2 regions of the Pseudomonas palmensis genome follow, and region 2 is predicted to be linked to the other one. Evidence: riboswitches for the same ligand, from Rfam matches in the RefSeq annotation. Region 2 holds a riboswitch; the other holds the start of a gene.
The links. Region 2 has a riboswitch for thiamine pyrophosphate ahead of thiC (phosphomethylpyrimidine synthase ThiC). Riboswitches for the same ligand answer to the same signal wherever they lie in the genome.
Positions count from the first base shown of each region.

Region 1: linked by a shared signal. The riboswitch ahead of ACPRTJ_RS24680 (TenA family protein) and the one ahead of thiC (phosphomethylpyrimidine synthase ThiC) in region 2 are both predicted to bind thiamine pyrophosphate.

Region 1 is NZ_CP187958.1:5,351,296-5,358,187, reverse strand. It holds gene ACPRTJ_RS24720 (urease accessory protein UreD) at 1-600, shown strand, start outside; gene ACPRTJ_RS24715 (urease subunit gamma) at 612-914, shown strand; gene ACPRTJ_RS24710 (urease subunit beta) at 933-1,250, shown strand; gene ureC (urease subunit alpha) at 1,247-2,950, shown strand; gene ureE (urease accessory protein UreE) at 2,960-3,445, shown strand; gene ACPRTJ_RS24695 (HupE/UreJ family protein) at 3,466-4,011, shown strand; gene ACPRTJ_RS24690 (urease accessory protein UreF) at 4,011-4,685, shown strand; gene ureG (urease accessory protein UreG) at 4,696-5,322, shown strand; TPP riboswitch at 5,449-5,564, shown strand; gene ACPRTJ_RS24680 (TenA family protein) at 5,597-6,247, shown strand; gene ACPRTJ_RS24675 (TenA family protein) at 6,251-6,892, shown strand, end outside.
Region 2 is NZ_CP187958.1:1,731,881-1,738,772, forward strand. It holds gene ACPRTJ_RS07890 (NUDIX domain-containing protein) at 1-181, opposite strand, end outside; gene ACPRTJ_RS07895 (RsiV family protein) at 364-1,110, shown strand; gene cytX (putative hydroxymethylpyrimidine transporter CytX) at 1,079-2,362, opposite strand; gene thiC (phosphomethylpyrimidine synthase ThiC) at 2,492-4,372, opposite strand; TPP riboswitch at 4,519-4,624, opposite strand; gene ACPRTJ_RS07910 (TolC family outer membrane protein) at 4,767-6,197, shown strand; gene waaA (lipid IV(A) 3-deoxy-D-manno-octulosonic acid transferase) at 6,276-6,892, opposite strand, start outside.

The DNA of each region.
Region 1 (6,892 bases), 2.2 Mb from region 2:
GAGCCGGGCAGCCATGCGCTGCTGACCATGCCCGGCGCCACCAAGTTCTACCGCAGCGCCGGGCCCACCTCGGTGCTGCGCCAGCGCTTTCACCTGGCCGAGGGCAGCACCCTGGAGTGGCTGCCCCAGGACAGCATCTGCTTCCCCGGCGCGCGGGTATCGCTGCACAGCCATTTCAGCCTGGCCCCCGGCGCGCGCCTGCTGGCCTGGGAAACCCTGTGCCTGGGCCGCCCGGTAATGGGCGAGGCCTTCAACCATGGCGCCGTTGACAGCCGGCTGCAGGTGGACATGCCCGACGACCCCGGCCTGCACGAGCGCCTGCGCCTGCAGGGTGGGCACCTGCACAAGCTGGGCGGCCACCCGCTGCTGGCCACCTTCTGCGCCGCCCCGGCCAACGAGCAACTGCTTGAACAGGTGCGCGAACTGATCCACCCGCTGCCGGTGCCCGCCGGCGCCACGCTGCTTGGCCAGCTGCTGGTGGTGCGCCTGCTCGACCACGACAACCAACGCCTGCAATCCACCCTGCAGCGGCTGTGGCGCGCCCTGCGACCGACCGTCGTCGGCTTGCCGCCATGCCCGCCGCGCATCTGGGCCACTTGAGAGACCGCACCATGGAGCTGACCCCGAGAGAGAAAGACAAACTGCTGCTGTTCACCGCCGCGTTGCTCGCCGAGCGCCGCCTGGCCCGTGGGCTGAAGCTCAACTACCCCGAGGCGGTGGCGCTGATCAGTGCCAGCGTGATGGAAGGTGCCCGCGACGGGCGCACGGTGGCCGAGCTGATGAGCCTGGGCCGCGAAGTGCTGGGGCGTGACCAGGTGATGGAAGGCGTCAGCGAGATGATCCACGACGTGCAGGTGGAAGCGACCTTTCCCGACGGGACCAAGCTGGTCACCGTCCACGACCCTATCGTCTGACCTGCCCAGGAGCAGCCCATGATTCCCGGAGAAATCCAGGTCGCCGACGGCGACATCGAACTCAACGCCGGTCGCGCCACGATCAGCGTCAGCGTGGCCAACCATGGCGACCGGCCGATCCAGGTCGGCTCGCACTATCACTTCTACGAGGTCAACGCCTTTCTGGTGTTCGAGCGCGAGGCCACCCGCGGCTTTCGCCTGGACATCGCCGCCGGCACTGCCGTGCGCTTCGAACCGGGCCAGGCGCGCACCGTCAACCTGGTGGCCTATGCCGGCAAGCGCGAGGTGTACGGTTTCCAGGGCCGGGTGATGGGCAAGCTGGGGGCCGTGGCATGAGCCGTATTTCCCGGCGTGCCTATGCCGACATGTTCGGCCCCACCGTGGGCGACCGCGTGCGCCTGGCCGACACCGAGCTGTGGGTGGAGGTCGAGCAGGACTTCACGGTCTACGGTGAAGAGGTCAAGTTCGGCGGCGGCAAGGTGATCCGCGACGGCATGGGCCAGGGCCAGATGCTGGCCGCCGAGGCCATGGACCTGGTGCTGACCAACGCCCTGATCATCGACCACTGGGGCATCGTCAAGGCCGATATCGGCGTGAAGAACGGGCGCATCTTCGGCATCGGCAAGGCCGGCAACCCCGACGTGCAGCCCGGCGTGACCCTGGCGGTGGGGCCGGGCACCGAGGTGATCGCCGCCGAGGGCAAGATCGTCACCGCCGGCGGCATCGACTCGCACATTCACTTCATCTGCCCGCAGCAGGTCGACGAGGCGCTGGTGTCGGGCATCACCACCTTCATCGGCGGCGGCACCGGGCCGGCCACCGGCACCAATGCCACCACCTGCACCTCGGGCACCTGGTACCTGGCGCGCATGCTCCAGGCCGCCGACGAACTGCCGATCAACATCGGCCTGCTGGGCAAGGGCAATGCCTCGCAACCCCAGGCCCTGCGCGAGCAGATCGAGGCCGGGGCGGTGGGGCTCAAGCTGCACGAAGACTGGGGCTCGACCCCGGCGGCCATCGATTGTTGCCTGGGCGTGGCCGAGGCGATGGACGTGCAGGTGGCGCTGCACAGCGACACCCTCAACGAGAGCGGCTGCATCGAAGACACCCTGGCCGCCATCGGCGACCGCACCATCCACACCTTCCATACCGAAGGCGCGGGCGGCGGGCATGCGCCGGACATCATCCGTGCGGCGGGCTACGCCAACGTGCTGCCGTCCTCCACCAACCCGACCCTGCCGTACACCGTCAACACCGTGGACGAGCACCTGGACATGCTGATGGTGTGCCACCACCTGGACACCAGCATCCCCGAGGACGTGGCCTTCGCCGAGTCGCGCATCCGCCGCGAGACGATTGCCGCCGAAGACATCCTGCACGACATCGGCGCGTTCTCGATGACCTCGTCAGACTCCCAGGCCATGGGCCGGGTGGGCGAGGTGGTGCTGCGCACCTGGCAGGTGGCGCACCAGATGAAACTGCGCCGCGGCCCGTTGGCGCCTGACACCGCGCGCAGCGACAACTTCCGGGTCAAGCGCTACATCGCCAAGTACACCATCAACCCGGCGCTGACCCATGGCATCGCCCATGAAGTCGGTTCGCTGGAGGCCGGCAAGCTGGCCGACCTGGTGCTGTGGTCGCCGGCGTTCTTCGGGGTCAAGCCCGCACTGGTGCTCAAGGGCGGGATGATCGTGATGGCGCCGATGGGCGACATCAACGGCTCGATCCCCACGCCGCAGCCGGTGCACTACCGGCCGATGTTCGGCGCCCTGGGCCAGGCGCGCAACGCCACGCGCATGACGTTCCTGTCCCAGGCCGCGGTGGAGCGTGGCGTTCACCATGAACTGCGCCTGCGCAGCCTGATCGGCGTGGCCCGGGGCTGTCGCACGGTGCGCAAGGCCGACATGCTGCACAACGGGCTGATGCCCACCATCGAAGTGGATTCACAAACCTATGAGGTACGCGCCGACGGCGAGCTGCTGGTGTGCGAACCGGCCAGCGTGCTGCCGATGGCGCAGCGTTATTTTCTGTTTTGAGGAGCGAGCATGATCCTGTTGACGCAACGCCTGAACCAGGCCGCACACATCGGCGCCACTGCCACCCTGAGCCTGGATACGCGCATCAAGAGCCGCGTGCGCATCACCCTGGATGACGGGCGCGAGGCCGGGCTGATGCTCGAACGCGGCCAGCTGATTCGCGGCGGCGAGCTGCTGGCCGACGCCCAGGGGCGTGAGGTGATTCGCGTGCTGGCGGCGCCGGAGCAGGTTTCGACGGTGCGCTGCGCCGACCCGCTGGCGCTGGCCCGCGCCGCCTATCACCTGGGCAATCGGCATGTGCCGTTGCAGATCGAGCGCGATTTCGTGCGGTACCAGCACGACCATGTGCTGGACGACATGGTGCGTGGCTTCGGCCTTGAGGTGACGGTGGAGCAGGCGCCGTTCGAGCCCGAGGCCGGCGCCTACCAGAGCGCGCCGCACAGCCACAGCCACAACGATCACCCCTTTGTTCGCGTGCCTGGCCACGCCCACTGATTTCGACATGGAGTTGCACGATGAAAAAGACCCTCGCGTTTGCCTTGCTGCTGATCGCCGTCCCTGCGTTCGCCCACCCCGGCCACGACAGCAACCCCCTGCAGGACGGGTTGCTGCACCCGCTCACCGGGCTTGACCACCTGCTGATGCTGCTGGGCACCGGGGTGCTGGCCGCCCTGACCGGGCGCACCCTGGCGCTGCCGCTGGCCACGCTGGCGGCGATGTTCGGCGGCGCGCTGATGGGCCATCTGTTCGGGGGCGTGATCGGCATGGAGAGCATGATCATCGGCTCGCTGCTGGTGGCCGCCGCGGCGCTGCTGCTGCCCAGCCGCCAGGTGCTGCTGGCGCTGGTCATGCCGGTGTTCGCGCTGTTTCACGGCTGGGCCCACGGCGTCGAAGCCAGCCCGGGCGCGTTCTGGGTGTTCAGCGCAGGCTTTGTCGCGGTCAGCGGCCTGTTGCTGCTGGCAGGCTATGGCGCCGGGCGCCTGTTGCGCCGTCACCCTGGGCTGCAGAAGGCCTGTGGCGGCGGCCTGCTGGCCGGTGCCGCCCTGGTGCTGGCCGGCTGATGAGCGCCAACCTGCAGTTGCTGCGCCTGCTGCAACTGGTCAGCGCCAACCTGCCGGTGGGGGGCTTCACCTATTCCCAGGGGCTGGAGTGGGCGGTGGAGGCGGGCTGGGTGACGGGGGCCGACGGCTTTGGCGCCTGGCAGCGCGAGCAGTTGCACGACACCCTCGGCCACCTCGACTGGCCGCTGCTGCAACGGCTGTACAGCGCGTGCCGCGCGCAAGATGCCGATGCGTTCGCCCACTGGAGCAGCTTTTTGCTGGCCAACCGCGAAACCGCCGAGCTGCGCCTGGAGGAACGCCAGCGTGGCAAGGCCCTGGCGCGCCTGCTCGATGGCTGGCAGCTGTGTCAGGCGCCGGCCTGGCGCAGCAGCGTCGAGCTGAGCCAGCTGGGCGGCATGGCCTGGCTGGCCGTGCACTGGCAGATCCCGCTGCGTGAGCTGGCCCTGGGGCATGGCTTTGCCTGGCTGGAAGGGGCGGTGATGGCCGGGGTCAAGCTGGTGCCGTTCGGTCAGCAGGCAGCCCAGACCCTGCTGCGCGAGTTGTGCGAGGAGCTGCCTGCGGTACTGGAGTGGGCGCTGGACGTACCTGATGAACACCTGGGCGGCGGCCTGCCGTTGCTGGCGATTGCCTCTGCCCGCCATGAAACCCAATACACCCGATTGTTCCGATCCTGAGGAAACTGCCATGCAAAGCTACCAGCAACCCTTGCGCGTCGGTGTCGGCGGCCCGGTCGGTTCCGGCAAGACCGCGCTGCTCGAAGCGCTGTGCAAGGCCATGCGCGATGACTACCAGATCGCCGTGGTCACCAACGACATCTACACCAAGGAAGACCAGCGCATCCTTACCGAAGCCGGCGCGCTCGAACCCGAGCGCATCGTCGGCGTGGAGACCGGCGGCTGCCCGCATACCGCGATCCGTGAAGATGCCTCGATGAACCTGGCGGCGGTGGAGGATCTGGCGCGCAAGTTCGGCAACCTGGAAGTGATCTTCGTCGAGAGTGGCGGTGACAACCTGAGTGCCACCTTCAGCCCGGAGCTGGCCGACCTGACGATCTACGTGATCGACGTGGCCGAGGGCGAGAAGATCCCGCGCAAGGGCGGGCCGGGGATCACCAAGTCGGATTTTCTGGTGATCAACAAGATCGACCTGGCGCCCTATGTGGGTGCGTCGCTGGAGGTCATGGAAAAGGACACCCGGCGCATGCGGCCCGAGCGGCCGTGGACGTTCAGCAACCTGAAGACGGGGCAGGGTTTGCAGGCGGTGATCGGGTTCATTGTCGAGCGGGGGATGTTGAAACCGGTTTCGGTGTGAATGCCTATCGCGGGTCAAGCCCGCTCCCACAAGGACGGCGCCAGCTCCTGTGGGAGCGGGCTTGACCCGCGATGGCATCGATGCGGTGCCTGCGCATTGCACATTGCCCACATCGCTGTATACAGTGTGCGCACCAAGGGGAGCCCCGGCAACGGGCTGAGAAACCGCTGGCATCTGCAGCGCGGTGACCCTTCGAACCTGATCCGGATCATGCCGGCGAAGGGATGGGATCTAGCGCCTGCCTTCTTTGCCGGTCTCACTGCGAGGCCGCTACATGACTGCCCCACGTTTCACCGAACACCTGCGCAAACAAAGCGAACCCACCTGGTCGGCCGCCGTCGGCCACCGTTTCGTCACCCAGCTGTGCGACGGCAGCCTGCCGGACCCGGTGATGGTGCGTTACCTGGTGCAGGACCATCGCTTCATCGACAGCTTCCTGACCCTGCTCGGCGCGGCCATTGCCACCGCCGACACCTTCGATGCGCGCCTGCGCCTGGCGCGTTTCGCCGGCATGATCGCCAGCGATGAAAACACCTATTTCCTGCGCGCCTTTGAGGCACTGGGCGTGAGCGAGGCGCAACGCACCGCGCCGGCCGACACACAGCCCACGGCCGGCTTCAAGGCGATCATGCGCCAGGCGGCGGCCACCCGATCCTATGCGGCAGTGCTGGCGGTGCTCAACGTGGCCGAGGGCCTGTACCTGGACTGGGCGCTCAAGGCGCCCAGGCCGCTGCCGGAAAACTTCGTGCACGCCGAGTGGATCACCTTGCACGACAACCCGGCCTTCGCCGACTTCGTCGCGTTCCTGGGCGCCGAACTCGACCGTGTGGGCCCCCAGGAAGAGGCGCTGAGCACCGATTTCTTCTTGCGTGCCGTGGCGCTGGAGCTTGAGTTTTTCGATGCCGTGTACCCACAGGGGGAGTGAACGATGGATATTTTCGACCGTTTGAAAGCTGCTGCACCGACCGAGTGGGCCAGTTACGTGGACCACAGCTTCGTGCGCCAGATGGGCCAGGGCAGCTTGCCCGAAACGGCGTTTCGTACCTACCTGGTGCAGGATTACCTGTTCCTGATCCAGTTCGCGCGGGCCTGGGCGCTGGCCGCGTACAAGAGCCGCCGGCCTTCGGACATCCGTGCCGCCCAGGCGGGGCTTGCGGCGATTCTGGACGAGACCGACCTGCATGTACGCCTGTGCGCGCGCTGGGGCTTGTCCAAGGCTGACATCGAGGCCGCGCCGGAGCACCAGGCCACCGTGGCCTATACGCGCTTCGTGCTCGATTGCGGCGCGGCGGGCGACTTGCTGGACCTGCATGTGGCGCTGTCGCCCTGTGTGATCGGCTACGCCGAGATCGGCCGGGCGCTGAGCCCCGACGGGGTGGCGGCGCTGGGTGATCATCCGTACCGCGAGTGGATTGGCGAGTATGCCGGGGAGGGGTATCAGGGCGTGGCTGCTGCAGCGCGCCTGCACCTGGACGAGCTGGCGGCGCGCAGCATGACCGAGCAGCGCTTCACCGAGCTGGTGGCGATCTTTGCCCAGGCGTCGCGGCTGGAGGCGGATTTCTGGCAGATG
Region 2 (6,892 bases):
AGGGCAGCACGCACACTGCGTCGTGGCGCACGAACAGCTCACGGCTGATCTCGCGGCCCATGCCGCCGGCAAACAGCTCGTGGCGCAGGTGCAGCCGGTCGAGCCGGTAAAAGCCCTTGAAGCAGTTTTCGCGCCGCACGATCTGTACGTCGGTCGGCATGGCCTTTGGCTTGTCTGTCATGGATACCTCGTTACCCCATTACCACGTCGCGCCATCCTAACCTGCACACTGCGCGGTTTCACCCCTTTAAAACAATCGTGCGGGCTGCGAGGATAGGCGCAGCCTTTCTTGTCAGCTTAGTGGCGAACCGACGGCATTGCCGACGGTCCAAGCCCGATTACCGTTGCACTACAAGGATCATCATGTCACTTGCGAAATTAGCCTGCGTGACCGCCCTGGCCTTGACCCTGGGCGCCTGCCAGAGCCTGTTCCAGCCCAACATGCGCGTGCCGCTCGAGGTCAAGCGCGACAGGTGGGAGCACATCAAGCCGGGCTGCACCGCAGCCGACTGCCCGCTGGTGAACATCGACACGGTGCACTTCCCCACCAACCCCAAGCTCGATGCGATCGTCGAGCGCAGCCTGCTCAAGCTCACCAGCGATGGCGAGGGCGCACCGTTGCCGGCCTCGCTCAAGTCCTACGAGGACAGCTACCTGCAATCGGCCCAGAGCCGCAACAGCAGCTACCTGCAGGCCAAGGTACGCGAGCAGCATGACGGCTTGGTGATCATCGAGTTGTCCAGCTACCTGGACACCGGCGGCGCGCACGGCATGCCGGGGCGCGGCTTCATCAACTATTCGCGCCAGCAGGACAAGGTGCTGACCCTGCAGGACATGCTGGTGCCGGGCCAGGAGGCGACCTTCTGGAAGACCGTCGAAGAGGCCCACAAGGGCTGGCTGATCAGCACCGGCATGGACAAGGACGCCGAGTTCGTGAAGAACTGGCCGTTCCAGAAGTCACCGCACGTCGCCCTGACCTACGGCGCGGTGGTGGTGAAGTACGAGGTGTATGCCATCGCCCCGTACTCCATGGGCCACATCGAGCTCAAGATCCCCTACCCGCGCCTGAACGGCGTGATCAGGCCCGAGCTGTTTCCCGGCCGCGGTTGAAGCCCAGCAAAAGATGCAGCGCCCCTGCCAGCAGCAAGGCTGGCAGGGTGGCGCCAACGTCTGCGGCGTAATGCGCCAGCACATGGTAGGTCGCCACGCCACAGGCCCACGCCACCAGCGCCCCGTAGTGCAGGCCGTCGACCACACCCGGCAGGCGACGCCGGCGCAGCACGTAGTGGTCGCTCAGCACCACACCGAACAGCGGCGCGAACACCGAGCCGATCAGCAGCAGGAAGTTCTCGTACTGGCCCAGCGGCGCGAAGCAGGCGATCAGGGTGCACACCACGCCGATCACCAGTGCCAGGTGCTCGACCTTCACGCCTGACAGCAGGCTGCTGGACACCGCCGCCGAGTGGATGTCGGCAAAGGCCTTTTCCGACTCGTCGAGCAGCACCAGCAACAGCGGGATGCCAAAGCCTGCGCCGGCCAGCGCCAGCAGCAGGGTGCTGGCTTCGCCATCGGTGGCGAAGGCCAGGATGTAGGCCACCCCCAGGCTCATCATCCACAGGTTGCCGATGAAGTAGCCCAGTGCGGTACCCACGAACACCTGCCCCGAATGCCTGCCGAAGCGCGAGTAGTCGGCAATCAGCGGCAGCCACGACAGCGGCATGGCGATGGCGATGTCAAAGCCCACCCCCAGCGACATCGAGCCGTCCCCGGCGCGCGCCCACAGGGCAGCCAGGTCGGCCTTGGCGAACAGGTTCCAGGTCAGCCACAGGCAGGCGCCCAGCAGCAGCCAGATGCCCCATTTGCGCAAAATGCGGCGCACGAAGGTCAGCGGGCCGGCCACCGCCAGCGCGGTGGCCAGGGCGCCGAAGCACAGTGCCCACAGCAGCGGGCTGACCCACAGGCTGTCGGCGCCGAAGGCCCGCGCACCCAGCAGGCTGGCGGCGTCGCGCATCACGATGATTTCGAACGCGCCCCAGCCAACCAGTTGCAGCAGGTTGAGAATGGCCGGCAGCGCCACGCCGTGGCGGCCCAGGCTCAGGCGCAGGGTGCCCATGGCCGACAGGCCGGTGTCGCTGCCGATGACGCCGGCGGCGGCCAGCAGCAGAACGCCGACCAGCGTGCCGAGGGTGATGGCCAGCAGCGCTCCGGACAGGCCCAGGCCGGGGCCGAGCAAGGCGCCGGTCTGCAGCACCATCAGGCCGATGCCGAGGGAGAACCACAGGGAGAACAGGTCCCGCGCGCCGAAGACGCGCTGGCTGTCGGGAATGGGGGAATCGGGGGAGTAGTGGCTGGGTGTGCTCACGATGAAGACTCGGCAGGAAATGTGGGTTGGATGGAAGGCCCTTTCGCGGGTCAAGCCCGCTCCCACGGGGTATCGCTGATCTCTAGGGCAGCGGCATACCTGTGGGAGCGGGCTTGACCCGCGATGCTTTCAGACCTTCTGGTACAACTGGCTGCCTTCCTGGCGGAACCGCTCGGCCTGCTCGCGCATGCCCTCTTCTACCGCCACCTCGACCGGCTGGTTGGCGGCGTATTCACGCACTTCCTGGGTGATCTTCATCGAGCAGAACTTCGGCCCGCACATCGAGCAGAAGTGCGCGACCTTGGCCGAATCCTTGGGCAGGGTCTCGTCGTGGAACGAGCGTGCGGTGTCCGGGTCCAGGCCCAGGTTGAACTGGTCTTCCCAGCGGAACTCGAACCGCGCCTTGCTCAAGGCGTTGTCGCGGATCTGCGCGCCCGGGTGCCCCTTGGCCAGGTCCGCCGCGTGCGCGGCGATCTTGTAGGTGATGATGCCGGTCTTGACGTCGTCCTTGTTCGGCAGCCCCAGGTGCTCCTTGGGCGTCACGTAGCAAAGCATCGCGCAACCGAACCAGCCGATCATCGCCGCACCGATGCCCGAGGTGATGTGGTCGTACCCCGGCGCGATGTCGGTGGTCAGCGGGCCCAGGGTGTAGAACGGCGCCTCGTCGCAGCACTCGAGCTGCTTGTCCATGTTCTCCTTGATCAACTGCATCGGCACGTGGCCGGGGCCTTCGATCATGCACTGCACGTCATGCTTCCAGGCGATCTTGGTCAGCTCGCCCAGGGTCTCCAGCTCGCCGAACTGCGCCGCGTCGTTGGCGTCGGCGATCGAGCCCGGACGCAGGCCGTCGCCCAGCGAGAAGCTGACGTCGTAGGCCTTCATGATTTCGCAGATTTCGTCGAAATGGGTGTAGAGGAAGTTTTCCTTGTGATGCGCCAGGCACCACTTGGCCATGATCGAGCCGCCGCGGCTGACGATGCCGGTCACGCGCTTGGCGGTCAGCGGCACGTAGCGCAGCAGCACGCCGGCATGGATGGTGAAGTAGTCCACGCCCTGCTCGGCCTGTTCGATCAGGGTGTCGCGAAACAGCTCCCAGGTCAGGTCCTCGGCCACGCCGTTGACCTTCTCCAGTGCCTGGTAGATCGGCACCGTACCGATCGGCACCGGCGAGTTGCGGATGATCCACTCGCGGGTTTCATGGATGTGCTTGCCGGTGGACAGGTCCATTACCGTGTCCGAGCCCCAGCGGATGCCCCAGGTCAGCTTGGCCACTTCTTCCTCGATGGAGGAGCCCAGCGCGCTGTTGCCGATGTTGCCGTTGACCTTCACCAGGAAATTGCGGCCGATGATCATCGGCTCCAGCTCCACATGGTTGATGTTGGCCGGAATGATCGCGCGGCCGCGAGCGACTTCCTCGCGCACGAATTCGGCGGTGATCTCCTTGGGGATGCTTGCGCCGAAGCTGTGCCCGGCGTGCTGCTGGTCGAGCAGGCCGGCGGCGCGGGCCTCCTGCAGCTTCATGTTCTCGCGGATGGCCACGTACTCCATCTCGGCGGTGATGATGCCCTGGCGCGCGTAGTGCATCTGGCTGACGTTGGCGCCGGCCTTGGCCCGGCGCGGGTTGCGCACGTGGGCAAAGCGCAGCTTGGTCAGTTCCACGTCGTTCAGGCGCATCTGGCCGAAACTGGAGGACAGCCCGGCCAGGCGCTCGGTGTCGCCGCGCGCGTCGATCCAGGCCGAGCGCACATCGCCCAGGCCCTTGCGCACGTCGATCTGCACGGTAGGATCGGTGTAGGGGCCGGAGGTGTCGTACACCAGCACCGGCGCGTTGGCTTCGCCGCCGAAATCGGTGGGGGTGTCGTCCAGGCTGATTTCGCGCATCGGCACCTGGATATCGGGGCGCGAGCCCTGCACGTAGATCTTGCGCGAACGGGTGAACGGCTGCACGGACTGCTCGTCGACCTTGGCCGATTCACTCAGGTGCGCGGGGTATTTTTGTTTTTGGCTCATCACAGGCTCTCCAGACGGGTTGGCAGTCGGAGTGAACCTGAAAGGCACGGGCGCACCAGGGCTGGTGCTGTGCCGAAAACGGAAGATGCCACACCAGCCAAAAAGCTGAAATGACAATCCCGCAGCCGACACAAGAGGGCTCGCGGGAGACGAGCAATCTTGTTCCCTACGCAGGCGCTAACCTGATCAGGTTCAACGGGATCCGGAATTATCCGATCTCAGCCTCAACGCAAGGCACCCCGACAAGAACGCGCCCAGCATAGACCGGTGCGACGCGAAACGCCAACAGTCCAAGCACAAGCATGATAAAAGGCGCAAATAGCGGATTGTTGCAAAATGCCTGCGCAACTACACTCATCGGTTCAGAAATACTCAACCGTTCAAGGACTGCCCTATGCTGCGCAAACTTTCACTGGCCCTCGCCGTGTCGTGTGCTACCAACGGAATGGCCTGGGCAGCAGAACCGCCCCTGTCGGTACGCACCGATCTGGTCAGCGTGTATCAGGAAGCGGTGAACAACAACGCCGACCTGGCCGCTGCCCGCGCCGACTACGGCGCCCGCAAGGAAGTGGTGCCCCAGGCCCGTGCCGGCCTGCTGCCCAACCTCTCGGCCGGCGCCGAGATGATGAACAGCCGTACGAAGATCGATCACCCCTCGATCACCGCCAACCGCAGCGGCAACTCCTGGCAGGCCACCCTGGCCCAGCCGATCTTCCGCGCCGACCGCTGGTTCCAGTTGCAGGCAGCCGAAGCGGTGAACGAACAGGCGGCGCTGGAGCTGTCGGCCACCGAACAGAACCTGATTCTGCAAAGTGCCGAGAACTACTTCGCCGTGCTGCGCGCCCAGGACACCCTGGCTTCGACCAAGGCCGAAGAAGCCGCGTTCAAGCGCCAGCTCGACCAGAGCAACGAGCGCTTCGATGTAGGCCTGTCGGACAAGACCGACGTGCTGCAGTCCCAGGCCAGCTACGACACCGCACGCGCCAACCGCATCGTCGCGCAGCGCCAGGTGGACGACGCCTTCGAGGCACTGGTGACCCTGACCAACCGCGACTACAACTCGGTGCAGGGCATCGTGCACACCCTGCCGGTGCAGGTACCCACGCCCAATGACGCCAAGGCCTGGGTAGAAACCGCCGCAAAGCAGAACCTGAACCTGCAGGCCACCAACTACGCGGTCAACGCGGCCGAGGAAACCCTGCGCCAGCGCAAGGCCGGGCACGCGCCGACGGTGGACGCGGTGGCGCGCTACCAGAAGGGTGACAACGACAGCCTGGGCTTCAGCAACCCCAACCTGACGGGCCAGAACTACCGCGGCGACGTGGAGCAGACCAGCATCGGCCTGCAGCTGAACATCCCGATCTACAGTGGCGGGCTGACCAGCTCGCAGGTGCGCGAGGCGTACCAGCGCCTGAGCCAGAGCGAACAGCAGCGCGAGAGCCTGCGTCGCCAGGTGGTGGAAAACACCCGCAACCTGCACCGCGCGGTGAACACCGACGTGGAGCAGGTGCAGGCGCGCAAGCAGTCGATCATTTCCAACCAGAGTGCGCTGGAAGCGACCGAAATCGGTTACCAGGTGGGTACGCGCAACATCGTCGACGTGCTGGATGCACAGCGCCAGCTGTACACCTCGGTGCGCGACTACAACAACACCCGGTATGACTACATCCTCGACAACCTGCGCCTGAAGCAGGCCGCCGGGACCTTGAGCCCGCAAGACCTGAATGACCTGGGTCGCTACCTCAAGCCCGACTACAACCCGGACAAGGACTTCCTGCCGCCGGACCTGGCCAAGGCGGCGCAAGCCAATTTCGAAAGGCCCTGAAACAGCTTCGCCGGCAAGGCCGGCTCCTACAGGTGTTGCGCACCCCGTGTAGGAGCCGACCTTGCCGGCGAACAGGCCTCACGCCTTGAGCAGATTCCCCAGCCCATCCAGCAGGCGCTTCAACGCCCCCTGATTGGCCCGCATCACCCCGACCCCTGCCTCGCCCATCTTCAGTGCATCACTGGGTAGCTCGATCAGGCGCCGCACCTCGGCCGCCAGCCCCTGGGCATCATCCACTTCGCACAACGCCCCCGCCTCGCGCAGCATTGCCGCGATCTCGAGAAAGTTGAACAGATGCGGCCCACTCAGCACTGGCCTGGCCAGTGCAGCCGGCTCCAGCAGATTGTGCCCGCCGTTGGGCACCAGGCTGCCGCCGACGAACGCGATGTCCGCCAGCGCATACAGAAACAGCAGCTCGCCCATGGTATCGCCCAGCAATACCTGGCAATCCGCCGTCACCGGCGCCCCGCCAGAGCGGCGCACCGTGGAAAACTGCGCTGCGCACAGCCCATGCACCGCGTTGAAGCGCTCCGGATGGCGCGGTACCAGCATCAGCAGCGCGTCCGAATGGTGCGCCAGCAACTGCCGATGCGCTGCCAGGATCACCTCGTCCTCGCCCTCATGGGTGCTTGCGGCAATCCACACCGGCCGTTGCAGCGCCTGCCACTCTTCACGCAGCGCCCTGGCGCGCACCG